3 linked regions of the Occultella kanbiaonis genome follow. The protein of the gene in region 3 interacts with the protein of the main gene of each other region in a pairwise test. Links are inferred from orthologs where the notes say so. Each region holds a gene or a part of one and is shown on either strand. Other genes may lie near its edges.

What was found.
Region 1: the proteins of dnaN (region 3) and rpe interact in binary tests that used the Escherichia coli proteins (3 or more experiments, as listed by UniProt). The link is inferred for Occultella kanbiaonis from one-to-one orthologs.
Region 2: the proteins of dnaN (region 3) and dnaE interact in binary tests that used the Escherichia coli proteins (3 or more experiments, as listed by UniProt). The link is inferred for Occultella kanbiaonis from one-to-one orthologs.

What each region holds. Positions count from the first base shown.
Region 1 is NZ_CP046175.1:2,832,122-2,841,397, reverse strand. What follows is about bases 4,614-7,487. They hold rpe (ribulose-phosphate 3-epimerase), read left to right. Parts: upstream 4,614-5,654; coding sequence 5,655-6,320; downstream 6,321-7,487. Other genes in these bases: GKS42_RS13100 (ABC transporter substrate-binding protein), read left to right, coding at 7,383-7,487; GKS42_RS13105 (ABC transporter permease), read left to right, coding at 6,655-7,392; GKS42_RS13115 (RsmB/NOP family class I SAM-dependent RNA methyltransferase), read left to right, coding at 4,614-5,628. Also shown: metK (methionine adenosyltransferase), read left to right, coding at 1-237; GKS42_RS13130 (primosomal protein N'), read left to right, coding at 318-2,447; GKS42_RS13125 (HAD family hydrolase), read left to right, coding at 2,483-3,112; fmt (methionyl-tRNA formyltransferase), read left to right, coding at 3,123-4,073; more of GKS42_RS13115, read left to right, coding at 4,066-4,613; more of GKS42_RS13100, read left to right, coding at 7,488-8,405; GKS42_RS13095 (phosphoribosyl-ATP diphosphatase), read left to right, coding at 8,415-8,678; hisG (ATP phosphoribosyltransferase), read left to right, coding at 8,759-9,276. UniProt on the Escherichia coli protein: Catalyzes the reversible epimerization of D-ribulose 5-phosphate to D-xylulose 5-phosphate.
Region 2 is NZ_CP046175.1:2,158,599-2,169,146, reverse strand. The notes cover bases 2,966-7,111. They hold dnaE (DNA polymerase III subunit alpha), read right to left. Parts: upstream 6,712-7,111; coding sequence 3,166-6,711; downstream 2,966-3,165. Other genes in these bases: GKS42_RS09950 (endo alpha-1,4 polygalactosaminidase), read left to right, coding at 6,866-7,111; GKS42_RS09960 (cupin domain-containing protein), read left to right, coding at 2,966-3,147. In the rest of the region: GKS42_RS09980 (P-loop NTPase family protein), read left to right, coding at 1-535; hisD (histidinol dehydrogenase), read right to left, coding at 578-1,897; GKS42_RS09970 (nuclear transport factor 2 family protein), read left to right, coding at 2,015-2,398; GKS42_RS09965 (RNA-binding S4 domain-containing protein), read left to right, coding at 2,481-2,732; more of GKS42_RS09960, read left to right, coding at 2,803-2,965; more of GKS42_RS09950, read left to right, coding at 7,112-7,693; GKS42_RS09945 (aminotransferase class I/II-fold pyridoxal phosphate-dependent enzyme), read left to right, coding at 7,712-8,995; GKS42_RS09940 (pyridoxamine 5'-phosphate oxidase family protein), read left to right, coding at 9,030-9,509; GKS42_RS09935 (YqaA family protein), read right to left, coding at 9,548-10,021; GKS42_RS09930 (hypothetical protein), read left to right, coding at 10,105-10,317; GKS42_RS09925 (MFS transporter), read right to left, coding at 10,384-10,548. UniProt on the Escherichia coli protein: DNA polymerase III is a complex, multichain enzyme responsible for most of the replicative synthesis in bacteria. This DNA polymerase also exhibits 3' to 5' exonuclease activity. The alpha chain is the DNA polymerase catalytic subunit.
Region 3 is NZ_CP046175.1:925-10,303, reverse strand. The notes cover bases 6,091-9,067. They hold dnaN (DNA polymerase III subunit beta), read right to left. Parts: upstream 8,155-9,067; coding sequence 7,027-8,154; downstream 6,091-7,026. Other genes in these bases: dnaA (chromosomal replication initiator protein DnaA), read right to left, coding at 8,761-9,067. Outside these bases: gyrA (DNA gyrase subunit A), read right to left, coding at 1-1,921; gyrB (DNA topoisomerase (ATP-hydrolyzing) subunit B), read right to left, coding at 1,956-3,998; GKS42_RS00025 (DciA family protein), read right to left, coding at 4,229-4,888; DNA replication/repair protein RecF, read right to left, coding at 4,878-6,065; more of dnaA, read right to left, coding at 9,068-9,379. UniProt on the Escherichia coli protein: Confers DNA tethering and processivity to DNA polymerases and other proteins. Acts as a clamp, forming a ring around DNA (a reaction catalyzed by the clamp-loading complex) which diffuses in an ATP-independent manner freely and bidirectionally along dsDNA.

The sequences.
Region 1 (9,276 bases), 2.8 Mb from region 3 along the record:
CACCCGATCGCGGTGTACGTGGAGACCTTCGGCACCGAGACCGTTCCGACGGCGAAGATCACCGACGCGATCACGTCCGTCTTCGACCTGCGTCCGCGGGCCATCATCGCGGACCTGGACCTGCTCCGGCCGATCTACGCGCTCACGTCCAACTACGGCCACTTCGGGCGCGAGCTGCCGGAGTTCACCTGGGAGCGGACCGACCGGGTCGACGCCCTCAAGGCTGCAGTCGCCTGATCGCTGCGCCGACACCCCACGCCCGGGTCCCTGTGGACCCCGGACGTGGGGTGTCCGTCGTTCATGATGGGATCAGTCCTGTGCCGGCACCGGAACAACCCAGCCTCCTCGACCCGGGGCTCGTCGCACCCGCGCCCGCTTCCACCCGGTTCGCAGCGGTGGCGCAGGTGCTCGTCGACATGCCGCTGCCGCACCTGGACCACACCTTCGACTACGGCATCCCGGACGCCCTCGACGCCGCCGCGCAGCCGGGCGTGCGGGTCAAGGTGCGGTTCGCCGGCACCGACCGGGACGGGTACCTGATCGGACGGACGTCCGGGACGACGCACCCCGGCACCCTCGCGCCGCTGCGCAAGGTGGTCTCGCCGCTGCCCGTGCTCACCCCGGCCGTCCACGAGCTGGCTCGCGCGGTGGCCAGGCGCTACGCCGGGACCAGCACCGACGTGCTCCGCCTGGCCGTTCCACCGCGGCACGCCACCGCGGAGAAGGCCGTGCTCGCGCAGCCGGAGGCCGTTCCCGAGCAGCCGGCGTCCGCACCCGAGGCGGGCTCCGCCGTCGGGCAGGCACCTCTGCCCGACCCGACCAGCGCCGACGTCGTCCTCGACGCCGACCGACTCGCGCACTGGGCCGACTACCCGGGCGGTGCCGCCTTCCTGCGCCGGATCGGCGCCGGCGACTCACCGCGGGCCGCCTGGTGCGCGCTGCCCGGACGGGTCGAGCTCGGCGGCACCGAACACCCGCACTGGGCCGTTGCCGTGGCCGTGGCGGTCCTCGCGACCCGTGCCGGCCGGCGCGACGCCATCGTGAGCGTCCCCGACGCCCGGGACGTCGCGACCCTGGGGGCCGCGCTGGACGCCCTGGAGATCGAGCACGTGGTGCTCACCGCCGAGCAGGGCGCCTCGGCCCGCTACCGGCGGTTCGTGCGCGCCCTCACCGGGCGCACCCATGTGGTGGTCGGGACCAGGTCCGCCGCGTTCGCGCCGTTGCCGAACCTCGGTCTCGTGGTCTGCTGGGACGACGGGGACGACCTGCTCGCCGAGCCGCGCGCGCCGTACCCGCACACCCGCGAGGTCCTGGTCCAGCGGGCGGACCTGGCGGGCGCCGCGGCGCTCATCGGCGGATTCGCCCGCACCCCCGAGGCCCAGCTGCTCGTCGCCGACGGGTGGGCCCGTTCACTGCAGGCGGACCGCGCCATGGTGCGCGCCCGTGCGCCCCGGGTGATCGCCCCCGGCGAGGCGGACCTGGCCCGGGAGGGCGAAGGTGGCCGGGCCCGGATCCCGGCGCCGGCGATCGCACTGGCGCGCCGGGCCCTCGCGCGGGGGCCGGTCCTGGTGCAGGTGCCCCGGGCCGGGTACCTGCCGGTGGTGGCGTGCGCCCGGTGCCGCACCCCCGCCCGCTGCAGCCACTGCCACGGCCCGCTCCGGCTCGATCGCGCCGACGCGCCGCCGCAGTGCCGCTGGTGCGGCCGGCACGCCACCGCGTGGGCCTGCGGTGAGTGCGGCGCCACGGCGGTGCGCGCGATGCGGACCGGCGCCGGCCGCACCGCCGAGGAGCTCGGCCGCGCGTTCCCCGGGGTGCCGGTGACGGTCTCCGGGCGCGACGGCGGCGTGCTGGACCGGGTGCCCGCCGCACCCCGGCTCGTGGTCGCCACGCCCGGCGCGGAACCATCGGCGGACGGCGGGTACACCGGCGCCCTGCTCCTGGACGCCGCCCTGATCACGAACCGGCCCGAGCTCTCGGCCGGGGTGGAGGCGCTGCGCCGCTGGCTGCGTGCCGCGGCCCTGGTCCGGTCCTCCGGTGACGGGGGAGAGGTGATGATCCTCGGCCAGGGTGCCCCGGTGCCCGTGCAGGCCCTGGTGCGCTGGGACCCCGTCGGGCACGCCGGGCGCGAGCTCAGCGAGCGGCAGGAGCTCTCGTTCCCGCCGCTGGTGCGGCTCGCCACCCTCACCGGCGGTTCGGGCGCGCTCGCTTCGATGATGCGGCACCTGCGTCTGCCGGCCGAGGCGGAGGTCCTCGGCCCGGTGCCGGTCGAGGACGCCGGCGGCCCGGAACAGGCCGCGGAGGAGGAGATGCTGCGTACCCTGGTGCGCATCGACCGCCGCGCCGGGGACGAGCTGAGCGTCGCACTGGCCCAGGCGCAGGCGATCCGCAGTGCCCGCAAGGAACCCGGCGTCGTTCGGGTCCGCATCGACCCCGACCACTTGTGGTGAGTTCCATCACACCGCCCAGGCCAGGAGGCCCCCGCGTGACCAAGATCGACCGGACCATCACCACCGTCGTGTTCGACCTCGGCAACGTCCTGATCCGCTGGGACCCGGTGGCGGTCTTCGAGGGCCGGCTCAGCGAGGGCGAGGTCGCCGAGTTCATGGCAGCCGTCGACTTCCCGACCCTGAACCGGTCCCTGGACGCAGGCCGCACCTGGGCGCAGGCCCGGCCCGAGGTCGCGGACCGGGCGCCGGACCACGTCCACCACATGGATGCCTACCTGCGTGACTTCGAGCGCTCCCTGGTCGGCGAGGTCCCGGGCACGGCGCAGATCGCACGGGACCTGATGGCCGCCGGGGTGCGGGTGCTCGGCCTGACGAACTGGTCCGCCGAGACGTTCGAGCACGCCCCGAGGGCCGCGCCGGTGCTGACCGAGTTCGAGGACATCCTGGTCTCCGGCGCCGTCGGCCTGGCGAAGCCGGACCACGCGATCTTCGAACTGCTGATCCGCACCACCGGGCTCGTGCCCGAGGAGACGGTATTCATCGACGACTCACCGGCCAACGTGGCCGCGGCCGCGGACCTGGGCTTCCAGGCGCTGCTGTTCACGGACGCGCAGGCGTTCCGCGCGGACCTGGTCGCGCTCGGGCTGGGCATCCCGGACTCCTAGACTGCCCCGTATGCGTTTGCTGTTCGCGGGCACCCCCGCCGTCGCCCTGCCCACCCTGGCGGCCCTGCTGGACTCCAGCCACGACGTGGTGGGCGTGCTCACCCGGCCGCCGGCACCGGTCGGCCGCAAGCGCGTGATCACCCGGAGTCCCGTGCACGCCCTCGCGGACGAGCGCGGCGTCCCGGTCATCACCTCCTCGCGGCCGCACGAGGCGGAGACGCTGGCGGCCCTGACCGCGCTGGACATCGACTGTGCACCCGTCGTCGCCTACGGTGCGCTGCTGCGCGACCCCGCGTTGTCGCTGCCCCGGCACGGGTGGCTGAACCTGCACTTCTCCCTGCTGCCCGCCTGGCGCGGCGCCGCCCCGGTGCAGCACGCGATCATGGCCGGCGACGACATGACCGGTGCGAGCACGTTCCGTATCGAGGCCGGGCTGGACACCGGACCCGTCTACGGCACCCTCACCGAGCCGATCCGGCGACGGGACACGGCTGCGGACCTGCTCGGCCGGCTGGCCGAGGCCGGGCCCGCGCTGATGCTGGCCACGCTGGACGCCATCGAGGCCGGCACCGCCCGGCCGGTGCCCCAGGCCACCGACGGGATCAGCCTCGCGCCCCGCCTGAACAGCGCGGACGCGCGCGTCGACTGGTCGCTGCCGGCGCTTGCCATCGACCGGCGGATCCGCGGCTGCACGCCCGCCCCCGGTGCCTGGACCACCCGCGACGGCGATCGGTACAAGCTCGGCCCGGTGCTGCCGGTGGTCGAGGACGCCGGCCTTGCCCCGGGGCAGCTCGCGGACGTCGACGGCGCCGTGCTGGTCGGGACCGGCTCGGAGGCGGTCCGGCTCGACGCGATCGCCCCGCCGGGTCGCGGCTGGATGGCCGCCTCGGACTGGCTGCGCGGCGCACGGCTGCCCGCGGACGCCTCCTTCGACCGGGTGGAGGTCGGCTCCGATGTCTGAGGGCGGCGGGAACCAGGGCGGTGGCCGTGACCCCGGCGGGGACCGGGACAGTGGCCACGGCTCGGGCGGCGGGCAGCGGGGCGGCCGTGGATCGGGCCGGCCGGCTCAGGGCCGGGGCTCGCGCGACCGCGGCCGGCGCCCCGACTCACAGCGCACCTCCTCCCGCCCCTCCGAGCGCAACCGCGGCACAGACCCCGCACGCCGCGCCGCATACGACGTGCTGCGGTCGGTCGCGGCCACCGACGCCTACGCCAACCTGGTGCTGCCCCCGGTCCTGACCGAGCGGCAGATCCGCGGCCGGGACGCGGCGTTCGCGACCGAGCTCACCTACGGCACGCTCCGGATGCAGGGCCGTTACGACGCGATCATCGCCCATGCCTCCCGCCGCGACGCCACGAGCCTCGACGCCGAGGTCCTCGACGTGCTGCGGCTCGGCGCCCACCAGGTCCTCGGCATGCGGGTGCCCGGTCACGCGGCCGTCTCCGAGACCGTCGGTCTGGCCCGGTCCACCTGCGGCACCGGACCCTCCCAACTCGTCAACGCCGTCCTCCGGCGCATCACCGAACGCCCCCTCGCCGAGTGGCTGGACCTGATCGGCGCCGATGCGAAGGACGAGACCGCCCGCCTGGCCGCGGTCCACTCGCACCCGGCCTGGGTGGTCCGGGCCATGCGCTCGGCACTCGCGCAGACCGGTCCCGGTGACGGCGACCTCGAGGCACTGCTGGAGGCCGACAACGCCTCCCCGGCGGTGAATCTGGTGGTGCGTCCCGGTCTGGCCGCGCCCGAGGACGTGCCCGACGCGGACCCCGGCCGGTGGGCCTCGACCGCTCTCGTGCTTCGCGGCGGTGACCCCGGCGCGTTCGAAGCCGTGCGTTCGGGGCGCATCGGCGTCCAGGACGAGGGGAGCCAGCTCGTCGCCCTCGCGGCCGCGGCCGTGCCCGTGGAGGGTCCGGACCGCACCTGGCTGGACCTGTGCGCGGGCCCGGGTGGGAAGGCCGCGCTGTCCGCCGCCCTGCTGGCCCAGCGGGCGCCGGACGGGCTGTTCGTCGCCAACGAGGTCGCCGAGCACCGGGCCAGGCTCGTCGAACAGTCCATGACCGCCGTGCGCGGCCTGCTGCCCGGCATCGAGGTCCGCACCGGCGATGGGCGGGAGATCGGCGGCACCGAGCCCGGACGCTACGACCGGGTCCTCGTCGACGTGCCGTGCACCGGCCTCGGGGCGCTGCGGCGGCGACCCGAGTCGCGATGGCGCCGCTCGCCGTCGGACCTGTCGGCCCTCGGCCAGCTCCAACGAGAACTGCTCACATCCGCCCTGGCCGCCACCCGCGCCGGTGGGGTCGTCGCGTACGTCACCTGCTCGCCGCACCTGGCCGAGACCAGGTTCGTCGTCGAGGACGTGCTCAAGCGCACCGACGGCGCGACGCTCCTGGACGCCGTCGAGGTGCTCGCCGGCGTGAGCGCCGAACCGCTCGGCGACCTGGACGGCCCGTACGTGCAGCTCTGGCCGCACCGGCACGGCACGGACGCGATGTTCCTGGCACTGATCCGGGCCTGACCTCGCGCAGCACTACGCTCGCCCGTATGGGCATCCTCATCTCTCCCAGCGTGCTGAACTCCGACCTGTCCGACCTGGCCGGTGAGGTCGGGCGGATCTCCGCCGCCGACTTCGTGCACCTGGACGTCATGGACAACCACTTCGTGCCGAACCTCACCTTCGGGCTTCCGGTGGTGGAGCGGCTCCTCGCCCGCATCGAGCTGCCCGCCGACGTGCACCTGATGATCGAGGACCCGGACACCTGGGCCCCCGCGTTCGCCGAGGCCGGCGCACGGTCGGTCACCTTCCATGTGGAGGCGTCCAGCGCACCGGTCCGGCTCGCGCGCGAGCTGCGCAAGCGCGGCGCCCGGGCGGCGATCGCGCTGAAGCCCGGCACCGGCATCGAGCCCTATCTGGACCTGCTGCCCGAGTTCGACATGGTGCTCGTCATGACGGTGGAACCCGGGTTCGGGGGTCAGTCCTTCATCGAGGGCACCCTGCCGAAGATCCGGCGCACCCGGGACGCCATCACCGGGCTCGGCGCCGACATCTGGGTGCAGGTCGACGGTGGCGTGTCCCGGACCACGATCGGCGCCGCCGCGCAGGCCGGCGCGAACATGTTCGTGGCGGGCTCCGCCGTCTACTCGGCCGACGACCCGAACGCCGAGATCGCCGCCCTGCGCGAGCTCGCCGAGGCGGCGTACCAGGGCTGACGCCGAACCCGGCGTCGCTGCCTGCCCGCAACCCCGGCACAGGGCGTCTCGCGATCCGGGCGTGACCGTCCTCATACGCGTGGGGCTGCCCGAGTGTGTCAGAATCGGATCAGCAAGAACGTGCTCCGGGGTCGGTGAAAGTCCGAGCCGGCGGTGATAGTCCGCGACCCGGCCACTGCTCGTCGGTGGTCGGTTGACCTGGTGGAACTCCAGGACCGACGGTTAAAGTCCGGATGGGAGGATGCACGCGGCGTCGGGTCGATCCCGGCGCCGACGGACGGACGCGCGGTGCGCCGTCCTTCCCCGGGGTACGCCTGGGGAAGGAGAACGGCAGGTGGCCCGCGAGGAACTCGTCGCACCCGTCGCATTCGGCGCGCTCGGACTGCTCGCGTGGCAGGGACTGGCAACAGTGCTGCCGGACCGGGTCCTCCCGACACCCACCGCGGTGGCCTCCCGCTTCGTCCTCGAACTGCGTGAGGGCGGCCTGCTCGGCTTCGCCGGGCACACCCTGACCGAGGCCGTGCTCGGCAGCCTGCTCGGGCTGGCCGTAGCCGTTCCGCTGGGCTACCTCGTCGCCCGGTCCCGCCTCGTGGCCTCCGCGATCGGGCCCTACCTCGCCGCCTCCCAGGCGATCCCCGCCGTCGCCCTCGCCCCGCTGCTGGTGGTCTGGTTCGGCTACGGCCTGCTGCCCACCGCACTGCTGTGCGCCCTGCTGGTCTTCTTCCCGATCTTCGTGAACACCACCCTCGGCCTGAGCACCCTCGACCCGGACGTGATCGGCGCCGCGAAGGTCGACGGCGCCGGGCGCTGGCGCCTGCTCGTCCACATCGAGGGCCCCCTCGCGTTGCCCGCCCTGCTCGCCGGCATCCGGAACGGCTTCGTGCTGTCCGTCACCGGGGCCGTGGTGGGGGAGTTCGTGATGGGCGGCCAGGGCCTCGGCCTGTTGCTGTCCGTCTACCGGGACCGCTCCGACATCGAGGGCATGTTCGCCGTGCTCGTCGCGCTCGTCGCCCTCGCGATCGGCGTCTTCTACCTCATCCGCTCCTTCGAAAGGCGCATCCAATGGCTCTGACCGCGCACCCCGTCCGCATCCTCGCGGCGCTCACCGGCGCCGCGGCCCTCACCCTCGCGCTCGGTGCCTGCGGCGCCGACGAGCCCGACGGCGGGGCTACTGCTCTGCCCGAGCTCACCATCGGCCTGACGTACGTGCCGAACGTCCAGTTCGCCCCGTTCTACGTCGCGGCGCAGCAGGGCTATTTCGAGGAGGCCGGGGTGGACGTGACCCTGCGGCACCACGGCGAGTCGGAGGACCTGTTCGGCGCCCTGGCCGGTGGCACCGAGGACGTCGTCGTCGCCGGGGGCGACGAGATGCTGCAGGCCCGTTCCCAGGGCACCCCGGTGGTCAGCATCGCAACCCTCTACCAGACCTACCCGGTCACGCTCATCGTCCCCGAGGACTCCGAGATCACCTCCGCGGCCGACCTCGCCGGGCACAGCATCGGGGTCCCGGGCCCGTTCGGCGAGACCTACTTCGGCCTGCTCGCCATGCTCGACGCCGCCGGCCTGACCACCGACGACGTCACCATCGAGCACGTCGGGTTCACCCAGCAGAGCGCCCTGGCCGAGGGGCACGTCGACGCCGTCATGGGTTACGCCAACAACGACATCCCGCAGTTCCGGGCCACCGGCCTGGCGGTCCGCGGCGTCCCGATCGGGACCGACATCCCGCTCGTCGGCATCGGCCTGGGCACCACGGACGACGTGCTCGCCGCCGAACCAGACGCACTCGCAGCGGTGATCACCGCCGTCGGGCGTGCGGTCGCCGACATCGCTGCGGACCCGCAGGTCGCCGTCGACGCCGCCGCCGAGGAGGTCCCGGGCACCGTGACCGCCGAGCAGGAGGCCATCACCCTGGCCACCGCAGAGGAGACCATCCCGCTCTACGGCGACCTCGAGGGCCCGTGGGGGACCCAGGACGACGCGACCTGGGAGCAGATGGCGGAGTTCATGACGCGGACCGGGCTGATCACCGAGCCCGTCTCAGCATCGGAGGCGTACACCAACGACCTGATCGGTGCCGAGTAGGCTCGGGGCGTGAAGACCTTCGACGACCTGTACGCCGAACTGCGGGAGAAGTCCATCAGCCGACCCGAGGGTTCGGGCACGGTGGCGCAGCTGGACGCGGGCGTGCATGCCATCGGCAAGAAGATCGTCGAGGAGGCCGCCGAGGTGTGGATGGCCGCGGAGTACCAGACCGACGCCGAGACGGCCGAGGAGATCTCCCAGCTGCTCTACCACCTGCAGGTGCTCATGGTCGCGAAGGGCCTCACCCCGCAGGACGTGTACCGCCACCTCTGAGCGGCGGCACCGCACGCCTGGAAGCAAGCCACCGAAACTTCGCCCCGTTCGCCGGGGCACGAACCAACAAGGTTGACGACGTGTTGCGAATCGCCGTGCCGAACAAGGGCTCCCTCTCCGAGCCCGCCACCAACATGCTCCGCGAGGCGGGCTACCGCCAGCGCCGCGACGGTGGTCGTGAACTGGTCCTGCCGGACCCGGAGAACGACGTGGAGTTCTTCTTCCTGCGTCCCCGGGACATCGCCGTGTACGTCGGTGCCGGCGTGGTCGACGCCGGGATCACGGGACGGGACCTGCTCCTGGACTCCGGCGTGGACGCTCTGGAACATCGGGCGCTCGGCTTCGCCGGTTCGACGTTCCGGTTCGCCGGACCGGAGGGCAGCGTGAGCCGGCTCGAGGACATCGAGGGCAAGCGCGTGGCCACCTCCTACGAGGTGCTGGTGCGCAACTACCTGACCGACCGGGGCGTCACGGCCGACGTGGTGCGTCTCGACGGTGCCATCGAGTCCACGGTCCAGCTCGGCGTCGCCGATCTGGTCGCCGACGTCGTGGAGACCGGCAGCACCCTGCGGGCGGCCGGACTGCAGGTCTTCGGTGA
Region 2 (10,548 bases), 2.2 Mb from region 3 along the record:
GCAGCGCGAGATCGCCGAGGCGATCTGCGCCGGCGAGCGCTGGGTCATGGACACGGCGTACGGCACGTGGGCCGACGTGCCGATGGCGCGGGTGGAGTTGATCGTCGCTTTGGACTACCCCCGCTGGTTCTCTCTGCAGCGCCTGATCCGGCGCACGTTCTCGCGACTGGTCACACGTGAGGAGATGTGCAACGGCAACACCGAGACGGTGCGCAAACTTTTCGCTCGCGACTCGATCATCGTCTGGCACTTCCAGAGCTGGGCCCGCAAGCGGATGCGGATCCGGGGCTGGGTGGCCGACCCGTCGACCGTGCGGGGTCGTCACTCCAGTGCCACAGGTGCAACAGCAGCAACAGCTGCCACGAGTGCCACGAGTGCCACAGACACTGCCCGCGCCGCGGATGCCACCAGTGCCACGCGTGCAGAGGTCACGGGCAATGCGGACAATCTGGCGACGGACCCGGCGCCGCCGGTCGTAGTTCACCTGCGCAGTTCCCGCGAGACCGAGCGATGGCTGACCACGCTCGGCGCGTAGCGCTCCAGCTCCCGGCCCTCGGTTGGCGTCGGCCGGATCCGCTCAGTCGCCCCGGCGCACCCTGGCGGCCTCACCGTGCGCGGGCAGGTCCTCGGCGGCGGCGAGGGCGATCAGGTCGTCCGTCACCTCCTTCAGACCGGCCTCGTCGTAGTCGATCACCTGGACCGACTTCAGGTAGACCTGCACACCGAGGCCGCTCGCGTACCGGGCCGTGCCGCCGGTGGGCAGCACGTGGTTCGAGCCCGCGATGTAGTCCCCGAGCGGCACCGGTGAGTACGGGCCGACGAAGATCGCACCCGCGTTGCGGATCCGCTCGGCGTCCGCGGCGGCGTCGGCGGTCTGGATCTCCAGGTGCTCGGCGGCGTAGGCGTTGACCACCTCGATGCCGTGGTCGACGTCGTCGACGAGGACCACACCGGACTGGGGGCCACTCAGGGCCGTGCGGATCCGGGCGCTGTGCTTGGCTGCGGCGGCGCGGGTCTCGATCTCCTCCGCGACGGCGGCGGCCAGCGCCGGCGAGTCCGTGACCAGCAGGGACGCGGCGGCGGGATCGTGCTCGGCCTGGGAGATCAGGTCGGCCGCGACGAACCGGGGATCCGCGCCGGAGTCGGCGAGCACCGCGATCTCCGTGGTGCCGGCCTCCGCGTCGATGCCCACCACTCCGAGCACGGCCCGCTTGGCCGCAGCCACGTAGATGTTGCCCGGCCCGGTGACGACGTCCACCGCCTCGCAGGAGTCCTCGGGCCGGTCCGAGCGCACCCCGTAGGCGAACATCCCGATCGCCTGGGCGCCGCCAACGGCGTAGACCTCGTCGACCCCGAGCAGCGCGCACGCCGCCAGGATCGTCGGGTCCGGAAGGCCGTCGTGGTCCTTCTGCGGCGGGCTCGCCAGGGCGAGCGACGCCACGCCCGCAACCTGCGCGGCCACCACGTTCATCACGACCGAGGACGGTAGCGGCGCGAGGCCGCCGGGCGCGTACAGGCCGACGCGCTGCACCGGCACCCAGCGCTGGTGCACCCGGGCGCCGGGCCCGAACTCCGTGGTGCGAGGGGTCGGCAGCTGCGCCTCGTGGCCGAGCCGGGCGCGCCGGATCGACTCGGTCAGTGCCACCCGCACGTCGGCGGCGAGGCCCTCGAGCGCGGCGGTGAGTGCCTCGGGCGGCACCCGCAGGCTGGCCGGCCGGACGCCGTCGAACTGCTCGGCGTAGTCGGCCAGCGCCGGTGCGCCCTCGGTGCGGACCCGCGCCAGGATGGGCGCGACCCGCTGGGTCGCCACCTCGATGTCCACCTCGGCGCGCGGCAGCACGGCTCGCAGTTCCGCCGCTCCGAGTGCCCGGCCACGCAGATCGATCGTTCGCATCACCTGAAGAGTCTAGGGCGTTCACGAGGCCGGCCCGAAGACACGCTAAGCCAGGCCCATATGACCTAGAATTGGCACGTCCGCACGCGATGGAGCTGCGGGAGCGGCCAGGAGGTCGTCATGGGTGAGATCGAGAACCGGGCCGTCATCGAGCGGCTCGTCCAGTGCCTCAATGACAAGCGGACCGAGGTCATGGACGAGCTGTTCCACGAGGACGCCGTCATGGACTGGCCCCAGTCCGGCGAACAGGTGATTGGTGCGGTCAACCGCCGAGCGGTCTACGGGGCGTTCCCCGGGCTGCCGACCATCACCCCGCGACGGATGCTGTCCGCCGGGGACCTGGTGGTCCTCGAGGCAACGCTGGACTATGACGGCCCCGTGTACCGAAGCGTGTTCATCTTCGAGCTGCGCGATGGCCGGATCGCCCGGGAGACGGCCTACTGGGCCGAGCCGTTCGAGGCACCGCAGTGGCGCGCGGCGTGGGTGACCGTCGAAGGCTCGTGACGCCGGCCCGCGTGGTGCGGCGCGCGGACCCGGTGCCGCGGTGCACGGACTCAGACCCCGGCGCGGCTGCGATACTGGCCGGATGGCCACGCCGACCCCTGATCAGCCGACCGACGTCGAGATCCGCGACGAGATGATCCGCCTCGGCCAGTTCCTCAAGCTCACCGGTATCGCCGACGACGGCGCGGGAGCCCGGGACCTGCTCACCGACGAGGCGATCGACGTCAACGGCGACGTGGAGACCCGCCGAGGGCGGCAACTGCACCCCGGTGACGTCGTCGAGGTGGACCTGCCCGACGGCGTCCGGCGGCTCCGGGTGGTCAGGCCCGCCTGAGCGCGTGGCTCGCCGGGCCCGGCCGACCGCGGCCCTGGTGGTCGCCGCGACCCGGCGTTAGCGTGAGGTGATGGACACGCTCGTGATCAACCGGGCCGATGGCCGCGCCGACGGCGAGGACTGGGCCGAGAACTACGAGGAGCTGCCCGGCGGTGCCCGGATCTCGCTGATCCTCGAGTCCACCACCCGCGCCGGCGTCGGCCCCCGCCTGCATCAGCATCCGTACGCGGAGACGTTCCTGATCCGCCGTGGCTCGGCCACGTTCCGGATCGGCGACGCCGAGGTGGAGGGCCACGCCGGCCAGATCCTGGTGGCCCCTGCGGACACCCCGCACACGTTCCGGACCGGCCCGCACGGGTACGAGGCGATCCACATCCACGCCAACGAACGGTTCGTGACGACCTGGCTCGAGTGAGCGGCGGCCCCCGGTCCGCTAGACCAGGCAGCTTGGCCCGAGCAACGCCTTCAGGTCGCCGTACAGCGCCGGGGTCCGCTCCACCCGCAGCCCGTCCTCGAGCCGGAGCACGGTGGCCCGGCCCGGTGAGGTGAGCTTCACGTGCACCTCGGTGACCCCGGGGTGCGTGGACAGGATGTCGCGGAGCTGCTCCACCACCGGCGTGGTGCACCGGTTCGTCGGGATGGACAGCATCATCGGCGCGTCGTCACCCACGGACACGTCCGGGATGGACACCTCCATGGCCTGCAGCTGCATGGCCTCGTCCCGGCGCCGGACCCGCCCGCGCAGCACCACCACCTGGTCCTCGGCGAGGATCGTCGAGTAGGCCAGATACGTCTCACCGAAGAACATGACCTCGACCGAGCCCTCCATGTCCTCGATCGTGACCGCGGCCCACGCGTTGCCCTGCTTGGACATCTTGCGCTGCAGGGACGTGATCAGCCCGGCGATCGTCACGGTGGACCCGTCCGGGCGCGCCTCGTCCGCATTGAGCGTCGCGATCGAGACGTCCGCCGACTGGGTGAGCACGTGCTCGATGCCGGAGAGCGGGTGGTCGGACACGTACAGGCCGAGCATCTCCCGCTCGAAGGCGAGCTTCTGCTTCTTGTCCCACTCGGGAAGGTCGGGGACCTCCACGGCGAAACCTCCGCCGTCGCCGTCCCCGCCACCCAGGGAGGCGAACAGGTCGAACTGCCCCTCTGCCTCCTTGCGCTTGACCCCGATCACCGAGTCCACGGCCTGCTCGTGCACCATCAGCAGCGCGCGGCGGGTGTGGCCGAGGGAGTCGAACGCCCCGGCCTTGATCAGGGACTCGATGGTCCGCTTGTTGCAGACCACCGCAGGCACCTTCTCGAGGAAGTCCGTGAAGGAGGTGAAGTCCCCCTTCTCCTCGCGGGCGGCGGCGATCGCGGCAACCACGTTCGCACCGACGTTGCGCACGGCGGCGAGGCCGAACCGGATGTCCGTACCGACCGGGGTGAACGTGGCCGCGGAGGCGTTCACGTCCGGTGGCAGCACCGTGATGCGCATCCGGCGGCACTCGTTCAGGTAGAGCGCCGACTTGTCCTTGTCGTCCCGCGTCGAGGTGAGCAGGGCGGCCATGTACTCGGTCGGGTAGTTCGCCTTGAGGTAGGCGGTCCAGTAGGAGACCAGTCCGTACGCGGCCGAGTGCGCCTTGTTGAACGCGTAGTCGGAGAACGGGACGAGCACGTCCCACAGGGTCTTGATCGCGTTCGCGGAGTAGCCGCCCTCGCGCATCCCGGAACTGAACTTGTCGAACTCGGCGTCCAGCACCTCGCGCTTCTTCTTGCCCATGGCCCGCCGGAGCAGGTCGGCCTGCCCGAGCGTGTACCCGGCCAGGTGCTGGGCGATCGCCATCACCTGCTCCTGATAGACGATCAGGCCATGGGTGGTGCCGAGGACCTCCTCGAGCGGTTCGGCCAGCTCGGGGTGGATCGGGGTGATGTCCTGCTGGCCGTTCTTGCGCAGGGCGTAGTTCGTGTGCGAGTTCGCGCCCATCGGGCCGGGCCGGTACAGGGCGCCGACGGCGGAGATGTCCTCGAAGTTGTCCGGCCGCATCAGCCGCAGCAGCGACCGCATGCCGCCGCCGTCGAGCTGGAACACGCCGAGGGTGTCCCCGCGGCTGAGCAGGGTGTACGTCGGGCGGTCGTCCAGCGGCAGGTCCTCGACCACCACCGGCTCCTTGCCGTTGACGACGATGTTCTCGAGTGCGTCGTCGAGGATGGTCAGGTTGCGCAGCCCGAGGAAGTCCATCTTCACCAGGCCGAGGTCCTCCCCGGCCGGGAAGTCGATCTGGGTGATGATGGCGCCGTCCTGCTCGCGGCGCATGATCGGGATGATGTCGATCAGGGGCTCGCTGGCGATGATGACGCCCGCCGCGTGCACGCCCCACTGCCGCTTCAGGTTCTCCAGGCCGCGGGCCGTCTCGAGCACCCGCTGGGCGTCCGGGTCGATCTCGACGACCTTGCGGAACTCGTCCGCCTCCGCGTAGCGCTTGTCGTCCGGGTTGTAGATGCCCGAGAGCGTGACGTCCTTGCCCATCACGGCCGGCGGCATCGCCTTGGTGAGCTTCTCCCCCATCCCGAACGGGTAGCCGAGCACCCGTGAGGAGTCTTTGAGGGCCTGCTTGGCCTTGATGGTGCCGTACGTGACGATGTAGGCGACCTTGTCCTCGCCGTAGGTGTCGGACACGTACTTGATGACCTCGCTGCGGCGACGCTCGTCGAAGTCGATGTCGAAGTCCGGCAGGGACATCCGCTCGGGGTTGAGGAACCGCTCGAAGATCAGCCCGTTCTTCAGCGGGTCGAGCTCGGTGATGCTCATCGCGTACGCCGCCATCGACCCGGCGCCGGAGCCACGGCCCGGCCCGACGCGGATGCCGTTGTCCTTGGCCCAGTTGATGAAGTCCGCGACCACCAGGTAGTAGCCGGCGTAGCCCTTGGAGGTGATGATGTCGATCTCGTACTCGGCCTGCTTGCGGACCTCCTCCGGGACGGTCTCGCCGAACCTCTTGTGCAGGCCGACCTCCACGGACTTCACGAAGGTGGAGATCTCGTCCTCACCCTCGGGCACCGGGAAGTGCGGCATGTACTTGCCGACCTGCTCGGTGAACGTCACGTCGCACTGCTCGGCCACGAGCAGCGTGTTGTCGCACGCCTCCGGGTAGTCCCGGAACAGCTCGCGCATCTGCGCTGCGGACTTCAGGTAGTACCCCTGGCCCCCGAACGCGAACCGCTTGCCGCCCTGCTCGTACGTGGGCTCGTCCAGCGTGGCTCCGGACTGCACACACAGGAGGGCCTCATGGGCGTGGGCGTCCTCCTCCTTCGTGTAGTGCAGGTCGTTGGTGGCCAGCAGCGGCGCACCGATCTCCTTGGCGATCTCGATCAGGTCGGCGAGCGTGCGGCGTTCGATGTCGAGACCGTGATCCATGATCTCGATGTAGAAGTTCTCCTTGCCGAAGATGTCCTGCAACTCCCCCGCTGCCCGGATCGCCTCCTCGCGCTGCCCCAGGCGCAGCCGGGTCTGGATCTCCCCGGACGCGCAGCCACTGGTCGCGATCAGGCCTTCGGCGTACGTTGACAGCAGGTCCCGGTCCATCCGGGGCCACTTGCCGAGCTGCCCCTCGAGCGAGGCCAGCGAGCTCATCCGGAACAGGTTGTGCATGCCCTGCGTGGTCCGCGAGAGGAGCGTCATGTGCGTGTACGCACCACGCGCGGAGACGTCGTCGCCCGCCTGGCTCGCGTCGCCCCAGCGGACGCGGGTCTTGTCGAACCGGGACGTGCCCGGGGTGACGTACGCCTCCACGCCGATGATCGGCTTGATGCCGTACTTGCGGGCCTTCGACCAGAAGTCGTAGGCGCCGAACAAGTACCCGTGGTCCGTGGTCGCGACCGCCGACTGGCCGAGGCGCTGCGCCTCCTTGAACAGGTCGTCCACCCGCGCCGCCCCGTCCAACATCGAGTACTCGGTGTGGACGTGGAGGTGCACGAAGTCGTCGGACATGCAGGCGATTCTAGGTCGAGCCGGGGACACTGTGGGGAGGGTGTCCGGCGAGCCCGACCGGGCCCGGCGTGTCCCGCCCGGCGTGTCTCGGTCCGGGCCGAGTCAGGGCCCGACGGCGGGTCCCCGGCCCCGGCGCCGGCCGTACCCTGATCCCGTGGTGGGGACGGGCGGGGGCCGACGGCGGGTGGCACCCGTCGCCCTCGTGCTCGCCCTCGCCGCGGGGTGCGTCGGATGCGCGGGGGGCGCGCCGCAGCGGTGGTCCCCCGAGGCCGGCGCGAACTGGCAGATCGTGCTGGCCGCCGAGCCGGCGGCCGGCGTCGAGCTCCTCGACGGCGTGGCCGTCTACGACCTCGACGGCGCGGACACCTCGCCCGAGCAGGTCGCCGCTCTCTCGGGGGCCGGGGCACGGACGATCTGCTACGTCAACGCGGGCGCCTGGGAGGACTGGCGCGACGATGCCGACGAGTTCCCCGCCGAGGTGATCGGGGCGGCGTACCCGGGCTGGGACGGGGAGCGCTTCCTGGACATCCGCCGCCTGGATCTGCTCGCGCCGCTGATGGAGGCACGGCTGGACGCGTGCGCCGCGGCGGGCTTCGACGCCGTCGACCCGGACAACATCGACTCCTACGACACCGAGACCGGCTTCGACCTGACCCGGGCGGACGCCGTCACCTACGCCCTGTGGTGGGCGAGCGCCGCGCACGAGCGGGGACTCGCCGTCGGGCAGAAGAACGCACCCGACCTCGTGGGCGACCTCGTCGACTCCTTCGACTTCGCCGTCACCGAGGACTGCGCGGCGGACGGGTGGTGCGCGGACCTGAGCCGGTATCTCGACGCGGGACGGCCGGTGTTCGCGATCGAGTACACCGACCGCACCGGCTCCGGTGACTTCGCCGAGTTCTGCGACGATCCCGCCCTGTCCGGGTTCTCGCTGATCCTGAAGCACCGCGACCTCGACGATTGGCGGGCGGGCTGTGAGTGAGGCCGCTATTGTCACCGAATGGCTGAACTGAGCGCGCTGCCGCGTGGGCGCTGGCGCGAGGTGGCCGCAGCCACGGGACTGCTCGGCGCCACCGGCGCACCGCGGCCCACCATCTTCGCGGAGATGTCCGCCCTCGCCGCGAGCACCGGCTCGCTGAACCTCGGCCAGGGCTTCCCCGACGCCGACGGGCCCGAGACCGTCAAGGCAGCCGCCACGGCAGCCATCGCGGCCGGGCACAACCAGTACCCGCCGGGACCGGGGATCCGGGTCCTGCGTGAGGCGATCGCCGCCCACCAGGACCGCCACTACGGGATCGCCCTTGACCCGGACACCGAGATCCTGGTCACCGCCGGTGCCACCGAGGCGATTGCGGCCGCGGTGCTCGCGCTCGCCGGTCCCGGTGACGAGGTCCTCACCCTCGAGCCGTTCTACGACTCCTACGCCGCGGTGATCGCCCTGGCCGGCGCCACGCACACGAGCGCCCCGCTGCGCCCCGGCACCGACCCCGCCGACGGCTTCCGGCTGGACCTGACCGCCCTGCGGGCCGCGTTCACCTCGGCCACCCGGGTGGTGCTGCTCAACTCCCCGCACAACCCGACCGGCGCCGTGCTGAACCGCACCGAGCTCACCGAGATCGCCCGCCTCGCCGCCCGGTACGACGCCGTCGTGGTCACCGACGAGGTCTACGAGCACCTCACCTACGACGGCGCCGTCCACGTCCCGATCGCGACCCTGCCCGGCATGGCCGAGCGCACCCTGACGATCTCCTCGTCCGGCAAGACGTTCTCCCTGACCGGCTGGAAGATCGGCTGGGTGAGCGGGCCGGCGGGGCTCGTCGACGCCGTCCGCGCCGTCAAGCAGTTCCTCACCTACGTCAGTGGGGCGCCGTTCCAGCCGGCGATCGCCACCGCGCTCGACCTGGAGACCGGCAGCGGCCCGGACTCCACCTGGGTGCGCGACCTGGCGACGTCCCTGCAACGGCGCCGCGACCTGCTCACCGAGGGCCTGACCGACGCCGGATTCACCGTGGTCCGGCCCCAGGGCACCTACTTCGTGATCGCCGACGCCGCCGACCTGCTCGCCGGCTCGCTCGCGCCGACAGGCATCGAGACCGGCGTGGACCTGTGCCGTGAGCTGCCCAGCCTGGCCGGCGTCGTCGGAGTGCCGACGAGTGCGTTCACCAGGGCCGGCTCCGACGCCGATCTCGCGCTGGCCACGACCGTGCGGTTCACGTTCGTGAAGTCGACCGAGGTGCTCACCGAGGCGGTCCGACGCCTGCGGATGCTCAGAGGACTAGCGTGAGACCTGACACCGCCCGGGCCTGAGGAGGCACCCGATGGTCGAGCTGAGCACGGACGACGTGTGGCGTGTCCTCGAGAAGCAGAACTTCATGGTGATCGGGATGGTCTCGGCGCGCGGGATGGCGCGGACGGCCGGGGTCATGCCGTGCGTCGTCGAGCGGGTGCTGTGGTTCACGACGAACACACAGGAGTGGAAGGCCAAGCATCTGGCGGCGAACCCCGAGGTGTCGGCGACGGTTCCGATCCCGAAACGCATTCCGTTCGTGCCCTGGGTCCAGATCCCCGCCGCGACCGTCACGTTCGCCGGCGTCGCGCAGATCCTCCCGGCCACGCAGATGCCGCCGGGCGCGCGGGAGAAGCTGCTCCGCGGGCTGGAGCTCGGCGGCGCGGAGCGGGGCGCCCTGATCGGCGTCGGGGTGCGGCCGGCCGGTGACTTCGTGACGTACGGCGTCGGCTGCTCGCTGCTCGAGATGCGCGACACCGAGATGGCCAGGGGGCGCGCGCCGACGGCGTGAGCGCGGCGACCGGCATGGACGAGGCCCCTCGTGCCGCTTCAGATCCCGAACAGGGTGTCCGGCAACAGGTGCGGCACCGTCATCACGGCCCAGAAGCGCAGCCAGCGCCCGGCCACGGAGATCAGGGCGAACAGCCACCAGCGCATCCGCACCGTGCCGGCCAGGACGCTGACCAGTGCGTACGGGGGCACGCCGGCGAACGCGCTGACGGCGGTGACCAGGCTGGGACCCCAGACGTGGCGGCGGCACCAGGCCTCGACCCGGTCCATGCCATCCACCCAGCGGCCCTTCGCCGTCGACCGCTTGCGCAGGTGGGCGAGGTCGAGCACGCCGCGGCCGAGTAGGTAGTAGAGCATCTTCCCGGCGACCTGCCCGACGGCGCCGGCGAGCGCCAGCCACACGGCCGGCACGTCCGAGACCAGTGCCACCGCCAGCAGGTACACCTCGGCGGGCAGCACGATCACGATCGCCGAGAGCAGGCAATAGCCGAAGGCCGCGGCGAGTTCCAGCACGCCGCGAACCCTACCCGGCCGGGGTGCGATGATGGTCGGTGCGACCGGCCCACCCGTTCGCGGGGCCGAAGGGTAGGTGTGCCGTGTCCGGGATCGAGATCGTCGTGGTCGACGGCGAGCGGTTCGAGGTGCGGCGTCAGGCCGGCACCTACCACCTCACCTGGCTGAGCGGCCCGAACCCCGGCTACGGCTTCAGCATCGGCAGCAACACGGTCGCAGTACTCGAGCCGCGGGTACTGGAGACCGAGATCCGCGGATTCCTCGGTCAGATCGACCCCGAGACCGGCTACCTGTAGGCCGCCGAACGCGACATCGTTGTCCTCGAGCTCGCTGCAGGGGCCAACAACCTCGCGCTCGACGGATCAGGCGGCCACGGTGACGCCATCTGAGTCGCCACCGGCCGCGTCGGCGCGCGATGCGCCGGGCTCCGCGGCGGGGTGCCCGGCCCGACGGGACCGGGTGGCGCGGCGGACGAGAAGGGCCGCGGCCAGGGCGAACAGCGTGGCCAGGGCGAACACGCCGCTGAA
Region 3 (9,379 bases):
TCTTCTTGACCAGGCCGCTGCGCGTGGCGAGCACGAGGTACTCGGCCTGCTCGTAGTCGCGGATGGCCAGGACCTGGGCGATCCGCTCGTCCGGCTGGAACGCCAACAGGTTCGCGACGTGCTGGCCCTTCGCGTCCCGGCCACCCTCGGGCAGCTCGTAGGCCTTGGCGCGGTAGACCCGCCCGAAGTTCGTGAAGAACAACAACCACTGGTGCGTCGTTGTGACACCGAAGTGGTCCACGATGTCGTCGCCACGCAGCTGCGCCCCGCGCACCCCCTTGCCGCCCCGGTGCTGCTGGCGGTAGTTGTCCGTTCGGGTGCGCTTCGCGTAGCCGCCCCGGGTGATCGTGACGACGACGTCCTCTTCGGGGATCAGATCCTCCATGGACATCTCACCGTTGAACGGCAGGATCGTCGTGCGTCGCTCATCGCCGTAGCGGTCGACGATCTCGTTGAGCTCGTTGCCGACGATCTCGCGCTGGCGTTCCTCGGAGCCGATGATGTCCTTGTAGTCGGCGATCTCCGCCTCGATCGCGGCGAACTCGTCGAGGATCTTCTGCCGCTCGAGGGCGGCGAGCCGACGCAGCTGCATCTCGAGGATGGCGTTCGCCTGGATCTCGTCGATCTCCAGCATCTCCATCAGCCCGGTGCGGGCCACCTCGACGGTGCGCGAGGCGCGGATCAGCGCGATGACCTCGTCGAGCGCGTCCAGTGCCTTGATGAGGCCGCGCAGGATGTGGATGCGGTCCTCGGCCCGGCGCAGCAACCACTGGGTCCGCCGCACGACCACGTCGACCTGGTGGTGCACCCAGTGCCGGATGAACGCGTCGAGGCTGAGGGTGCGCGGCACCCCGTCCACGAGCGCGAGCATGTTCGCGCCGAAGGTGTCCTGCAGTTGGGTGTGCTTGTACAGGTTGTTCAGGACGACCTTCGCGATCGCATCCCGCTTCAGGACGATCACGAGGCGCTGCCCGGCCCGCCCGGACGTCTCGTCACGGATGTCGGCGATGCCCTGGATCCGGCCGTCGCGGACCAGATCGGCGATCTTCGCGGCGAGGTTGTCCGGGTTCACCTGGTACGGCAGCTCGGAGACCACGAGGCAGGTACGGCCCTGGAGTTCCTCGACCTCGACGACCGCGCGCATCGTGATGGAGCCGCGGCCGGTCCGGTAGGCGTCCTCGATGCCCCGGTGACCCAGGATCTGGGCACCGGTCGGGAAGTCGGGACCCTTGATCCGCACCAGCAGCGCCTCGAGGAGTTCCTCGGCGCTCGCGCCCGGGTTCGCAAGGAGCCACCGCACGCCCTCTGCGACCTCGCGGAGGTTGTGCGAGGGGATGTTCGTGGCCATCCCGACGGCGATCCCGGAGGAGCCGTTGACGAGCAGGTTCGGGAATCGCGCCGGGAGCACGAGCGGCTCTCGGGTGCGGCCGTCGTAGTTGTCCCCGAAGTCGACCGTGTCCTTCTCGATGTCACGGACCATCTCCATGGCCAGCGGTGCCATCTTGCACTCGGTGTACCGCGGCGCGGCGGCCGGGTCGTTGCCCGGGGATCCGAAGTTGCCCTGCCCGTTGATGAGCGGGTAGCGCAACGACCACGGCTGCACCAGGCGGACCATCGCGTCATAGATCGCGGTGTCGCCGTGCGGGTGGAACTGGCCCATCACGTCGCCGACCACGCGCGAGCACTTGGAGAATGCCGAGTCGGGGCGGTACCCGCCGTCGAACATCGCGTAGATGATGCGCCGGTGCACCGGCTTGAGGCCGTCGCGGACCTCCGGCAGGGCACGGCCGACGATCACGCTCATGGCGTAGTCGAGGTAGGACCGTTGCATCTCGAGCTGGAGGTCGACCTGCTCGATGCGGTCGTGGGTGACGACGGCGTCGACGGGCTGGTCGTCGTCGCTGGGGCCGGTCGGGGGCATGGGTGGCTGTTCGCTCACGTGTTCGATTCCTTACTCAGACGTCCAGGAAGCGCACGTCGCGGGCATTGCGCTGGATGAAGGACCGGCGTGATTCGACGTCCTCGCCCATCAGGATGGAGAAGATCTCGTCGGCTCCCGCCGCCTCACCGATGGTGACTTGACGCAGGGTGCGGGTGGCCGGGTCCATCGTGGTCTCCCACAGTTCCCGGTAGTCCATCTCGCCGAGACCCTTGTACCGCTGGATACCGCCGTCCTTGGGCAGTCGGTGGTTCTTCGCCAGCCCTTCGGCCACGAACGCGTCGCGCTCACGGTCCGAGTACACGTACTGGTGCGGCGCGTTCGTCCACTTCAGCCGGTACAGCGGCGGCATCGCGAGATACACGTGGCCACGCTCGATGAGCGGGCGCATGTACCGGAAAAGGAGCGTCAGGAGCAGCGTGGCGATGTGCTGGCCGTCGACGTCCGCGTCGGCCATCAGCACGATCTTGTGATAGCGCAGCTTCGTGATGTCGAAGTCCTCGCCGAATCCGGTGCCGAACGCCGTGATCAGCGCCTGCACCTCCATGTTCGCGAGGGCCTTGTCGATCCGCGCCTTCTCGACGTTCAGGATCTTCCCGCGGATCGGCAGGATCGCCTGCGTCTCGGGGTTGCGACCCTGCACGGCCGAGCCGCCGGCCGAGTCCCCCTCGACGATGAACACCTCGGAGATCGAGGCGTCCCGGCTGGAGCAGTCGCGCAGCTTGCCGGGCATGCCACCACCCTCGAGCAGGCCCTTGCGGCGGGTCGCCTCACGGGCCTTGCGGGCCGCCATCCTGGCCGCGGAGGCCTGGATGGACTTGCGGATCACGTCCCGGGCCTCCGCCGGGTGCGACTCGAGCCAGCCGCCGAGCTGGTCGAACACAACCTTCTGGGTGAACGTGCGCGCCTCGGTGTTGCCGAGCTTCGTCTTCGTCTGGCCCTCGAACTGCGGCTCACCGAGCTTGATGGAGATGACGGCGGTGAGCCCTTCGCGGATGTCCTCCCCGGTGAGGTTCTCGTCCTTCTCCTTGAGCAGGTTCTTCTCGCGGGCGTACCGGTTGATCAGCGTGGTCAACGCCGACCGGAAGCCCTCCTCGTGGGTGCCGCCCTCGGACGTGTTGATCGTGTTCGCGTAGGTGTGCACGCTCTCGGAGTACGCGCCGGTCCACTGCATCGCGATCTCGAGGGAGATCTTGCGCTCGGTGTCCTCGGACTCGAAGTCGATGATCTCCGGGTGGACCATCTCGGCGCGCTTGGCGGCGTTGAGGTGCTTCACATAGTCGACCAGACCACCGTCGTAGCGGTAGGTGACCGACCGCGAGTGCTCCCCGATCGGCTCCGCCCTCGCGACCTCGGGGCCGGCGACCTCGTCGTCGGTGTCCTCGGCGATGACCCGCTCGTCGGTCAGCGAGATGCCAAGGCCCTTGTTCAGGAACGCGTACTGCTGGAACCGGGCCCGTAGCGTCTCGTAGTCGAAGACGGTCGTCTCGAAGATGTCGGCATTCGGCCAGAACGTCACCGTGGTGCCGGTCTCGTCCGTGTCCTCCTCGCGGGAGAGCGGGGCCATCGGGACGCCGTCGGCGTAGCTCTGCCGCCACACGCTGCCCTGGAGCCGCACCTCCACCTCGAGGCGGCGTGACAGCGCGTTCACCACGGAGACACCGACGCCGTGGAGGCCACCGGAGACGGCGTACCCGCCGCCGCCGAACTTCCCGCCGGCGTGCAGGACCGTGAGCACCACCTCGACGGCCGGCTTGCCCTCGGACGCGACCACGTCCACCGGGATGCCGCGGCCGTTGTCACGGACCCGAAGGCCACCATCGGCCAGCAGGGTCACGTCGATGTGGTCGCAGTAACCGGCAAGCGCCTCGTCGACGGAGTTGTCGACGACCTCGTAGACCAGGTGGTGCAGGCCTCGTTCACCGGTGGAGCCGATGTACATGCCCGGACGCTTGCGAACTGCCTCGAGTCCCTCGAGGACCGTGATGTTGCTGGCGTCGTAGCTTGTGGGGCCCGAGGTCTGTGCTTCGGTTGCCGGCTCAGTCTTGTCGTCAGCCACGTTGTTCTGGCTCTCCTCATCGTCATCGAGGCACGCGCGCGGCACCGCTCGGTTGAGTGAGGTGCCTGCGTGCCGGCCCAGGACCACAGGCAGATGAACCACTTGCCCCCGGACGGTCGCTCAATTCTACTCCGAAACCGCGCAAACTCCGAATATCCACAGAAGTTATCCACAGCGTGTCGCGACCTGTGGACGAAGCCGGTCGGAGCCGGTGGCGCGGTGGCCGGATCTCAGCCGTAGGTGTCGCGCGGGCCCCGGCCGCGCACCGACCGTGGCCCCTTGCGCCACGACGGTCCGCCCGGTCCGAGGACCTGGATCGAGGTGACGACACCCTCGCCGACCTCCTCCACGAGCCGGCGTTCCAGCTGGGGCAGCAGCAGGCGGATCTGCGTCGCCCACGCGGTGGAGTCCGCGCGCACCACCAGCGCGCCCTCGTCGAACGTCTCGGGCGCGCAGTGGTCGGCGATCTGGTCTCCGACCACCTCCCGCCAGCGGCCGATCACCCCGCCGATGGACAAGGGCTGGTTCCACCCGAGCTGCCCGCGCAAGGAGTCCATGGCCGCACCGATCGAGCGCGGATCGCGGCCCGTCCCGTGACCCGGCGCGGGCGCCGCGGCCTCGGGGCCCCGCCCAGGGCCGCGCCGACCCGCCCTGCCGACCCCGCCGGGCGCCAGTCCCTTCGACCGAGCCGCGTCCCGGGCCCGCGCGAGCGCGTGCCGCGCCGCCGCGTCCACGTCCGGTTCCGCTGGGGCGGACGGCGTGGCGCGGTCCGTCGCCGTATCCCGGTCCGTCGGCGCGGACGAGCCGGCCGACCGCACCGACCTGGCCCCCGCCTCGGGGGAGCCGCCCCCGGGGGCGGGACCTGCGCCGTCGGGCCGGTCAGCGGACACGGGTGACCGCACCGTCCATCACGTCGTACCGTGCGCCGTCGAGGCCGTCCGGAACGTCCTCGGCGACGGCGGAGGTGATCAGCACCTGTTCCGCGCCTGCGACGAGCTCGGCCAGGCGAGCCCGACGGCGGTTGTCCAGCTCCGCGAAGACGTCGTCCAGGATCAGCACGGGCTCGCCGTCGCTCTCGAAGTCGGTGTCGGCGCGGAGGAGTTCGTAGGACGCCAGCCGCAGCGCCAGCGCGAGCGACCAGGACTCACCATGGCTGGCGTAGCCGCGGGCCGGAAGACCACCCAGCTGCAGCTCCAGGTCGTCACGGTGCGGTCCGACCAGCGACACCCCGCGTTCGATCTCCCGCGACCTCAGCCGCGACATCGCATCCAGCAACCGCGCCTGGACCAGGTCCGCATTGGTGAGCGACTCCTCGGCTGCCACCCCCGTATCCGCGGGCCGCTCGCCGTCGGACATGGCCTGCTCAAGGCTCGACCGGTACCCGATCTCGGCAGCGCTCTGTGCGGAACTGACCCGCTCGTAGGCGCTCTCGACGTGCGGGCGCAGGTTACGGACGGCCGTGACGCGCGCGGCGATGAGCTGGGCGCCCGCGGTGGCAGCCTTCTCGTCCCAGACGTCCAGGGTGCGCAGGTCGGGCCCGGAACCCGACCGGCGGCTCATCCCGGCCGACTTCAGCAGGGCGTTGCGCTGCTTGATCACGCGTTCGTAGTCGGAGCGCACGCCCGCGAGCTTCGGGCTGAGCAGCACCAGCAGCTCGTCGAGGAACCGGCGCCGCCCGTCCGGGTCACCCTTGATCAGGGCCAGGTCCTCGGGGGCGAACAACACGGTTCGGAGCCGGCCGAGCAGGTCCCGTGCGCGGGGCAGCGGGGACCTATTGACGCGGGCACGGTTCGCCTTCCCGGCCACGAGCTCCAGCTCGAGCGTTGCGGGTCGCCCCGAGCGAACGACCTTCGCCTGGATCACCGCGCGCCCGGCGCCACGACGCACCAGCGCGGCATCGGAGGCCACCCGGTGCGAGGAGAACGTGGCCAGGTAGCCGAGTGACTCCACCAGATTGGTCTTGCCCTGACCGTTCGGGCCGACGAGGGCTGTAATCCCTGGTTCGAAGGCGACGACGACCTGGGTGTAGGACCGGAAGTCGGTCAGCGCGAGATCGGAGACATGCATCGAGTGGTCGTGCTCAGCCGTCCGCCGCGGCCTTCGTGGCGTGTCCACCGAACTGCTGGCGCAGCGCCGCGACGGCTTTCATGGCCGGCGAGTCGTCCTGACGGGAGTCGAACCGGGCGAACAGGGCGGCGCTGATGACGGGCGCGGGCACCGCACGTTCCACCGCCTCCTGCACGGTCCAGCGTCCCTCGCCGGAGTCCGCGACGAATCCACGGATCTCGTCCAGGTCAGGATCCTCGTTGAGCGCCTTGACCAGCAGTTCCAGGAGCCAGGAGCGAACCACCGTGCCACGCTGCCAGGCGGTGAAGATGGCGCCGACGTCGTCGATCAGGTCATCACGCGCGGCCAGGATCTCGTAACCCTCGGCATAGGCCTGCATGACGCCGTACTCGATGCCGTTGTGCACCATCTTCGCGTAGTGGCCGGCGCCGACCGGGCCGGCGTGGACGAAGCCCTCCTCGGCCGGGCCCTCCGGGCGGAGTGCGTCGAAGATCGGCATGAGCGTCGCGATCGTGTCGTCCGGGCCGCCGACCATCAGGCCGTAGCCGTTCTCGCGACCCCAGATGCCGCCGGAGACACCGGCGTCGACGTAGCCGATGCCGCGCTCGGCGAGCTCGGCTGCGCGGCGGGTGTCATCACTGAACTTGGAGTTGCCGCCGTCGATGATGATGTCGCCGGCATGCATCTGCGCCGCGACCTGCGTCACGACGGAATCGGTGATCTCGCCGGCCGGGACCATCACCCAGACGATCCGCTGGGCCTCCGGGAGCGCTGCGACCAGGTCCCCCACCGTTGCGACGTCGGAGATCTCCTGGTTCTGGTCGTATCCCGTCACCTCGTGACCCGCATTGCGGATGCGGTCGCGCATGTTGCCGCCCATGCGACCGAGCCCGATCAGTCCGATGTGCATGCGCGATCTCCCTTGCCTGCGGTGATGGTGACCAGTCTGGAGTCCGGTCGCTCAGCTCGCGAATCGAATCGGCATCAGCAGATACCGGAACTCCTCCGCGTGGTCTGCGCCGTCGATGCTGTCCTGGCCGGTCATGACCGCCGGCTTGGAGGAGTGCGTGAACGACAGCCGGACGAACGGGGTGTCCAGCGCGCCGAGGCCGTCGAGCAGGTACTGCGGATTGAACGCCGTCGAGATGTCCTCGCCCACGAGCGTGGACTCGAGGACCTCGGATGCCTGCGCGTCGTCGCCCTGGCCGGCCTCGAGGACGACCTGGCCCTCGCTGAACGAGAGACGGATCGGGGTGTTCCGTTCGGCCACCAGCGCGACGCGCTTGGCGGCCTCGACCAGCTCGGCCGTGCTCGTGACGGTGTGCGTGGTGGTCTGCTCCGGGAACAGCCGTCGGACCGGCGGGTACTCACCGTCGACCAGGAGCGAGGTGGTTCGGCGGCCGCCTGCCTCGAAGCCGACGATGTCGCCGTTCTCCACCAGTGCGACGTCGATGGAGCCGGCGTTGCTGAGGTTCTTGGCGACGTCGGAGAGTGTCCGGGCCCGGATCAGGGCCACCCGGCTGACCGACGGCGACGCCGGTGTCCAGGAGACCTCGCGCATGGCGAGCCGGTAACGGTCCGTGGCCAGGAGGGTGACCTTGTCGCCATCGATCTCCACACGGACCCCGGTCAGGAGCGGCAGGGTCTCGTCGCGGCCGGCCGCGATGGTCACCTGGGAGATCGCCTGGGCGAATGCGTCTCCGGAGATGGAGCCGGTGGTGTCCGGGAGGTCGGGGAGCGCGGGGTAGTCCTCGACGGGCATCGTCAGCAGGGTGAACCGGGATGCGCCGCAGACCACGACGACCTTCGAGCCGTCGACGCTGACCTCGACGGGCTTGTTCGGCAGGGCCCGCGAGATCTCGGCGAGCAAGCGTCCGGAGACCAGGGCGGAACCCGGCTCGTCGACCTCGGCTGCAACGCTCGAGCGGGCGGACACCTCGTAGTCGAAGGTCGAGAGCACGAGAGTGCCGTCGGAGTTGGCCTCGAGGAGGACTCCAGCCAGCACGGGTACCGACGGACGGCTGGGCAGCGTTCGTGCCGTCCAGGTCACAGCTTCCGCCAGCACATCTCGCTCAACCCTGAACTTCACGATGTCGGCCTCTCTCCTGATCTGGTGGTGCTCGGCTGTGCTGCTCGGCTCTCGGCGCGGCCCGGCGTCGGAACTCTCGTGGGTCCTCAGAGCATAGTGACAAGGTTCGAGCGCTCGAACCACGATCGCAGCCGTTGGTCGCCCATCGGTGTGCTCGTGTGGGTCGCCCTGCCGAGACTAGTCGAGGGCGGAGCCGCTTGGGCAGGTCGGTGCCCTCGAGCTCGATGCTGGGGCACGGGAGCAGCGTTCGGGCAGATGTTGGTTGTTCACACCTGGATCCCATAGAGATATGTAGTCATCGTCATAGGAGTTGTGGATCCTGTGGACAAGTGACGTCCGTGCAGGTCAGCGGGTCGACCTGGTTGTGGACCGGGGGTGCGACGGCGGTTCACAGGGCCCTGTGGAACCTGTGTAATCACAAAGTCCTGCGCTGGCCCGTCCACCGATCGCCGGGGCTGCGTCCACGGGATCATGGCGTGTGTCCACGGGTGTCCACAGGTTCATCCACAACTGTGAATTGGTTGAAACGGGTGAACGGTTCGGGTCGAGCCAACGCCGCATCGAGCGGTCAGCGATTCACGGACCGGCCGCCTGGCGGTGGTGCGGTCAGCCTCGTTGCTGCTGCTTGATCCGGTTCGTCAGCTCGGTGACCTGGTTGAAGGTGGACCGACGCTCGGCCATCTGTTGACGGATCTTGCGGTTCGCGTGCATCACCGTGGTGTGGTCGCGACCTCCGAAGAGCTGGCCGATCTTCGGCAGCGAGAGGTCCGTGAGTTCCCGGCACAGGTACATCGCGATCTGACGTGCGTTCACGAGCACCCGCGAACGGTCCGCGCTGCAGAGGGCCTCGATGGTCACACCGAAATAGGTGGCCGTCTGCGCCATGATCGACGACGGCGTGATCTCGGCCCCGTCGTTGTCGGTGATGAGATCCTTGAGGACCATCTCGGCGAGCGAGAGGTCGACGGACTGCCGGTTGAGGTTCGCGAACGCCGTGACCCGGATGAGCGCGCCCTCGAGCTCACGGATGTTGGAGGAGATCTTCGACGCGATGTACTCCAGGACGTCGTTCGGTGCCTGGAGGCTCTCGCTGCCGGCCTTCTTGCGCAGGATCGCGATGCGAGTCTCGAGGTCCGGCGGCTGCACGTCGGTGATCAGGCCCCATTCGAAGCGCGATCGCATCCGGTCCTCGAAGCCGTTGAGGAGCTTCGGTGGCAGGTCTGAG